2 regions of the Cohnella suwonensis genome follow, and region 2 is predicted to be linked to the other one. Evidence: riboswitches for the same ligand, from Rfam matches in the RefSeq annotation. Region 2 holds a riboswitch; the other holds the start of a gene.
What was found. Region 2 has a riboswitch for cyclic di-GMP ahead of ACFPPD_RS04965 (RHS repeat-associated core domain-containing protein). Riboswitches for the same ligand answer to the same signal wherever they lie in the genome.

Region 1 (3,755 bases), on a different contig from region 2:
TGCGGTTGTCCACGACAATTTCTCTCCTTTAACCCATCGTGAGGACAAAAAATAAGCGGAAAACTTGTTACCGCGAATGAATCGCGGAGCAGTTGTCCACAGTTTCCCCTTTATTATTATTAGGGATATCCACGAATCGGGGGATTTGTTCACAAAGTTATACACAGGGTGTTAATAAAACGAGGGGAATTCATCGTCATCCACCGCTAAACTCTGGACTAATCATAGCAGACAAACCCTCTTAATTCAACGGATTTCACCGTGTTATCCACAATTTCAAGAACTTGTGGATGAAAACTGTGCACAGCACAAGATATTGTTGATAAGATGTGAGGCGGTTCGACTTCTATCGTGAATAACTTCTTTTTGCGGTCAGTTTATTCACATGTGCATAAGTGAAACAGTCATGATCTTTTCGAAATACCTGCTTAAAATGATCGCTCCCCACGTATCTATCCTGCTATACTGATTACATCCAGAATCGATATAAAAGGAAGAAATCACTTGAAGTTGTATCGACTATTGTCCTTCGCGGCCGTCTGCCTGCTCGTCACAACTTCGGCAACCCGTTCAGACGCGACCTTCCCTAGATACTCGGAAGATTTGCTCCTTCCCGCAATGGCTTCGGAGAATTCCGTAGATGTAAATGCCGTCTTAAACGGTTCGGAGCCCTACGCCGTCGCTTGGAGACTTTCCGTTTCCGAACCTTCGCAGCTTCGGTTCGATTCTAAAATCGACGCTTTTGTTTTTCAATCGCAAGAAGGCGTTAAGGCTATTCTTCCCTCCGGTGATTCCGTTTCCCCTGCAGGAGCCGATCCTACAAAGGAATTTAATCCTATATCCGCCGGATTAACCGTCGAGAGCCATTCATTGCATTACCGTTCTTCCGATTCCAGAGACCCTGATTGGACATACCGTTTGCCGGAAGGACAAGTTCCCCTTCCTCAGACGATTCAAGTTGACGGACTGAACAGGATTTATTTTCAGGATGATCAATCTCGCTATTATTCATTAGATTCGAACGGGAAAGTAAGGTTCTTGCTAAGCTTCGAATCTCTTCCGGGCATAGCGGAATGCGCGGTAGCTTTAAACGGTGATTCAATATGTTTGTCGAACTCGTTCGGAGTCATCGGAATACGTCAGGAAATCGACGCGCCCCGGCTAATGATAGATGGCAGGGAAAAGTTCTTTCCATACCCTCCGCAGCTCGTGAACGGGTCGGTGTTCATTCCTTTCCGGAACTTGTTCGAAGCATTAGGCGCTACCGTGCGGTGGGATGGAAAAAGCCGCACCGTCGAAGCCCTTAAAGGCAAACGAAAGGTGCGGCTGACGATTGGTAAATCAACCGCCGAAGTGAACGGGAAGGCCGTTAAAATCGCGCAGACGCCGTTTGTTAAGAACGGAGCGACCTTTATACCGCTTCGTCTTGCGGGCGAAGCGCTGGGTTACGTCGTGGTTTGGGAGAACGCAACCCGGACGATCCAGATCGTGTCGTCATAGTATGGAAACGAATGATCGGCATCGATAATTTAGACCTTTTAATTTCAGACCTTCAACCTATATACAAATATTAAAAGTGGCAGTAAAGTATTAAACAAAAAACCGAAAAGGCATACCTTGGGAAACCAAGCGACGCAAAACTATAGGGGCTTCCTTTGCGAAATAGCAAAGATGCCAGCCAGTTACCGAAGTTTTCGATATCGTGCACATTGCGCATACCGGACTTGGGATATCTTTTTTCGGTATTCGAAAGGGTGCGCGATGTCATGTCGGTCAATTATGCTAGAGAAAATGGGCGAAAAACCAATTTTCATCCCCTATTCATCGCAATAACCCTCCTTTTATCTTCGATCTTCTTAAATTTCGGTTATCCAAAATCGGCATATGCAGCAGAAGCAGGCATTTTTTTTGTTTCCGCTTCAGGAGACGACATCAACCCGGGGACCTTAGACTCCCCATGGCGAACGATTCAAAAAGCAGCGGATACGCTTAAACCGGGTGAGACGGTATATGTAAGAGGCGGCATCTATTCGGAACTCGTGTCGGTAAAAAATTCTGGCACTCTCGACGGCGGATTTATTACTTTTCAAAACTACATGAATGAAACGCCTGTTATCGATGGAACCGGAAAAACCGTAGAAGGCGTAAATCAGGCGTTGGTCCTTTTATCGAATGTCAATTATGTCAAAATTCAAGGTTTTGAAATCGGCAATCTAACCTCATCCAGCAGTTCTGTCGATCCGGCCGGCATAAGAGTGAAAAACGGCGGGAGCAATATTCAGATTCTGAATAATAACGTTCATCATATCGAGAATACGGCAACATCGGGGAATGCGCATGGAATTCATGTATTGGGAAATTCATTAAACGCGTTGAACAATCTTTTCATCAGCGACAACCAAGTTCACCATTTGAAAACAGGTTACAGTGAATCGATAACGTTAAGCGGAAATATTGACGGATTCTCCGTTACGCGCAATCAGGTTTATGAAAATAACAATATCGGCATCGAATTGGCCGGTTATTACAATGCGTGTTCCAGTCCTTGCATCGATCAGACGCGTAATGGCATCGTCGCGGAGAACACCGTATACCGTATCGATTCTTCCACGAATTCGGCTTATGGAACAGGTATCCATGCTGCGGGAGGCATTTACGCGGATGGTGCTGCCAATATCGTTATTGAGAGGAATGTTCTGTACAATAATGATTTCGGCATCGAGTTAGCCAGTGAAAAACAAGGGAAATCCACCAGCAACATGACCGTACAAAATAATTACATTCACCATAATTACGGCGCGGGACTTATCATGGGCGGGGCCAGTTCTTCTAACGGAGGCGCTTCTCTGAATCGGATCATTAATAACACGTTTGTGGAGAACGACACTCTTAATAAGGGCTATGGAGATATCACCCTTCAGAACAACAATCTCAATAATCAATTTGCTAACAATATTATCTATAACGGATCCCAAAAGATATCAATCAATAAAATAAATACAAGCGGTTCGGGGAATACATTCGATTACAATCTGACCTATAACCCGAACGGAGCAAACGGGACGCAGTGGAAATGGGACGGTGTCTTATATGCTTCTTGGAGCGCTTATAAGCTCGGAACGGGAAATGACAGCCACTCTTTATTCGGCGATCCGCAGTTTGTCGATAAATCGAATAACGATATCCAATTGATGTCAAGCTCTATGGGGATCGATAAAGGATCTTCGCAATTTATAACGAGCGGATCCTACGATCTCGGCGGGTCTGCGAGAGTACAGGGTCTTTCCGTTGATATCGGAGCATTGGAACACGCCCCCGTCATCATGGACAATCCGCAACCGTCTCCTGAGGGATCCATAGGCGGGAATATTGACTGGAGCGGGATTGCGGTACTTAGCTCAGGAACTAGCAACGCCAAAATATTGAAAGCCGTAAAAAGCGATAGTAACTTGAATATTTATGTCGAAGGAATCAACTTAACGACGAAGAGCCAAATTTTTATCAATAGTGACGATAATCAAAATACGGGCTTTAAGACTCCTTATTGGGGAACGGCCGGTGCGGATTATTTATTAGAAAACGGAACTTTGTATCATTATGGAGCGGCTAACGGTTCGAAGTGGATTTGGACTAAAGTAAAATCATATAGTGGTACGCCTAACTTTTCATTTTCGGATACTTTATTAGTGACTTCGATCCCCTATGCGGATTTGGGGACAAACCAAAGTTCAACTCTTAAGATCGGATATATCTGG
Region 2 (3,755 bases):
TCCCGACCTAGCGGATCAATCGTTTTGGATAGCCGCCCCATCCGGTCATAACGGTAAGAATTCGTTCTCTGAAGCCCATCCTTAATGTTTACCAAATTCCCTTCCTTGGTTCTCTCATAGATCGTAACGACGCCAAGGGGATTTTTCTCCGAGACGAGCAATCCGTTCCGGTCATATTGATACTCCGTTGCGGCGCCATCGCCGACGACACGGCGGATCGCCTTCCCGTCATCATCATAGGTCATTTCCGCTTTATATCCGCCCGGAGAGGTTTCTTTCAACAATCGCCCGTTATTGTCATACTCGAATGCTGTCGCATTTTCGAGCGGGTCGGTCTTCCGGATAATGTTGCCTTGCGTATCGTAAGTAAAGCCGATCGAGCTGCCCGATTCATTGGCCATCGAAACGAGCTGCCCTTTATCGTCGTAGCCAAAATGCCCGGTGACGCCATCGGGAGTTTTCCTCTCCACGATATTGCCGTTATCGTCGTATACGAAAGCCGTCTCCGTACCGTCCGGGTGCTTGATCCGCTTCGGGAGTTTCCATCGATCGTCATATTCGTACATGGTCACGGCACCGCTAACTTCCGTTTTTTTCTTCTCATTGCCGTCCGCGTTATATTCGGTCGTTTCAGTCCCGCGGATCGACTCTATTTTCGTGATCAGTCCTTTCTCGTTGTATTGATAAGCAACTGTTTCGCCCAAAGGATTGATGATGCTCGCAACTTTGCCATCTGCGATGCCATATGCCCATTCGTTGTTCAGCGCATCTGTCAGAATAGTCTTGTCTTCGCCGTAGGCAAAAGCAAGCTGGATCGAGCCGCTGCCGTCCAGAATAGACTCGACTTTGTTCTGAGCGTTATACCGGAAAGTCTTGACCGCACCTTCGCCGTTTGTAAGCGTGGACAGGCGGTTCTTGTCATCATAGCCGTAGCTGATCGTTCTCCCTTCCGGTGACACAGCTGTCGTGAGGCGTCCGGAATCGTCGTAAGCGAACGTGAACGTTTTGTTCATCGGATCGATGATTTGCGTAATGACGCCGTTCTCCCACTGGAATTGAATCAGGCGGTTTGCCGTATCCGTAATGCCGGTCAGCTTGCCGCTATCGTTATAGGCGAAAGATATCGTATTTCCGTAACGGTCCTGAAGCTTGACCATTTTTCCGGCTTTTGCATCCTGTGAACTGCGCCACGGCGCAAAATAACCGTAGTATGTAATTTTCGCCCCGCTGCTTTTGGTGACGACGTATTCATGCTCGCTGATTCGCTCCAATTGTTCTCCGTCGACAGGCTCATAATGGCCCTTATGCAGCTCATAGTTGACCTTGTCGTCCCCGTCGTATTCCAAAATATATCCTTCGGAATCGTCTTTAATGAACGAATAGCTGTTTACCGTTTCGTCCCAGCGGAATTCGCCCAAGGCATAATCGGCGTACATACGAAGGAGCGAATTCCAGTTAAAGTCCCACCCGATCCCGAATGCGCCCGGTTCGCTGCCCGAGCTGTCATAAGTCCGCTCCAAATCGAATCCGAACCCGATGCCCGGCAGATGAATGTCGGTGGATTGCAGCTTCAATTGACCGGTGGCCAAGTCCACCGGGTGGTTCATCGGATCTTCGGACTCAGGACCGGCGGCCGGTTGGGTTGAGGCTCCGCCTGATGAGCCCGCTACCGGGGCCGCAGGCTGTCCAGGGTTCAGTCCCGAGGGCAGGGAAGGGACCGCGTTTTGCAAAGGATTAGGCAGCTGTGGACGATAGCCTTCTGCTTGTCCGGGGAGCTGTTTCAAAATCTCCAGAGGGTCAACATAACCCGGGGCCGCGCTGCTTCCACCCCTAGCGAATACGGACGTTTGCACGGAACTGAAAATTACAAAAAATGTCATAAAACAGACTAATATACGCTTCTTCATAACTTACCCTCCTACGGTTATTGCTTTTCGAAAGAAAAGCAATTTGTGCTGTAATGCGGAGATCAATAAAAAAGCGTACAAAAAACAGCCTAACGCAAAACCGCGAGGATTGCGTAAGCTGCATAAAGGTTTAGTTAAAAAAATCACCCTTGGCAGCCTGGCAATCATAGCTCGATTAGAGCTTTAGACCCATGGCTTTGCGTCATCCTCTTTCGAGGATTTTGCCTTTATCACGATAATTATGATGAAAAAAGAAGAATTATCCATATTATATGGAACCAATCTACTAAAATCAACATTTTTATAGTAATTTGGATGTGCTATAAAGTAGGGATTTAGGGTATAAATCTGTACTCCTATTGACTCAATACTAAACATGGGTTGGCATGGTGGCTCCCTACGGCCGTCTGCGTCTATGGGGCCTTAGCTCTGCTTGGCGAGACGAACTTGCCGAATGAGCATTGACAGCAGAGACGGGGCGACCAATCCCTATGGCGAAGTGTTCGGCGTAAGCGGTTTGTTCGTGGCCGATAATAGCGTCCTCCCTCTCACGGGAGCATCCAATCCGCTTTAACGACGATAGCTCTCACGCTGCGCACCGCGGATTTTATCAAGAAGAAACCGTGACTATTATGGGGTCTTGCCCGCATAGAAGAGCAGGTAATGCTCCAGTTGCCCGCTCCAGTAAGCGGCATCATGCCCGCCGGGGCCGGGAACCCACTGCGCATCGACGTTCATCGTCCGAAGCACCTCGTACAGTTTGTAATCTTTTTCCGCTAACGCATCCCCTTCTCCGGCATCCAAATAAATGTCCACGTCTGCCAGCTTGCCCGATGCGGCCAGCTTAAACGGATCCCTTGCGCTCCGCAACGCCTCGTTCGCATAGAGCCAATCCCGCTGATCCGTAAATAGGTCGGTCGATGTATAATTCCATAGCGCGGCGCTATGCGCGCCGATTTTACCGAAGAGGTCGGGATAGGTAAATCCGAGATAAAGGGACGCGTACCCTCCCATGGATGCGCCGCCGATATACCTGCCGGATCGGGATGCTTGCGTACTATAATGACTGTCCACGTAAGAGATAACGTCTTGAATCAGATAGTCCTCGTAGGGGCCGATACTCACGCCTCCCGGATCTTCGCCCTCTCCGGGCTTCGTATTCACGCCGAAGCTATTCCCGTAATCCGGAGAGACGATAATGACGGGGTTTATTCGGTCTTCTTGAAGGAGCCGATTCGCGACATCGTCTATATGGAGATAAGTAAACCAAGAATCATGCGTGCCGCCGTAACCATATAACAAGTAGATCACCGGGTATCGCGCGTCGGGACTGTATGCCGGAGGAAGATAGACGGACAAGCTCATATCGCGATTTAGCGCCGTGCTATGAAAGCTGACCGAATCGATCCGCGAGTTGACGATAGCCGAAGATGAGGAGGAAGGCGGGTCTGGCACGGGGGAAACCGATGAGATCGCGGCCGGCCGCGCGTCGTCCGAACAGCCAATGAGAATAAGCAGGCTGAATGTCGCAATAACCGTTGAAGCGAGACCATTTTTCATGTCTTGCATAACCTCCCGGTTTTCATCCAAGTCATAGATTGTTTTGGCTTAATTCTCTTACAAGTATATTTATTATTCTGCAATGATTCCACTAAATGCCGCGTTAACACAATTCGACATCTTCCCTGTTATACTTGAGTTTCATGGGAAGGACAGGTGAAAATGAAAAAGTCTTTAAGCAGCTTTCGTCGCGGGTTCGCAAGTGCCATGTGGGCATTGTCATGTTTCTTGATCGCGGCGAGCTTATACGTTAGATGGTTTCACGCTTAACGACAGTTCAGCGGTCTC

Region 1: it holds a riboswitch for cyclic di-GMP, as region 2 does, so the genes downstream of both, ACFPPD_RS11915 (DUF1565 domain-containing protein) here and ACFPPD_RS04965 (RHS repeat-associated core domain-containing protein) in region 2, are expected to answer to the same signal.

What each region holds. Positions count from the first base shown of each region.
Region 1 covers NZ_JBHSMH010000034.1:47,742-51,496, reverse strand. The annotation lists gene dnaA (chromosomal replication initiator protein DnaA) at 1-13, opposite strand, end outside; gene ACFPPD_RS11920 (copper amine oxidase N-terminal domain-containing protein) at 1,165-1,500, shown strand; cyclic di-GMP riboswitch class I at 1,600-1,690, shown strand; gene ACFPPD_RS11915 (DUF1565 domain-containing protein) at 1,767-3,755, shown strand, end outside.
Region 2 covers NZ_JBHSMH010000007.1:20,503-24,257, forward strand. The annotation lists gene ACFPPD_RS04965 (RHS repeat-associated core domain-containing protein) at 1-1,907, opposite strand, end outside; cyclic di-GMP riboswitch class I at 2,056-2,143, opposite strand; gene ACFPPD_RS04970 (GMC oxidoreductase) at 2,362-2,481, shown strand; gene ACFPPD_RS04975 (alpha/beta hydrolase) at 2,538-3,467, opposite strand.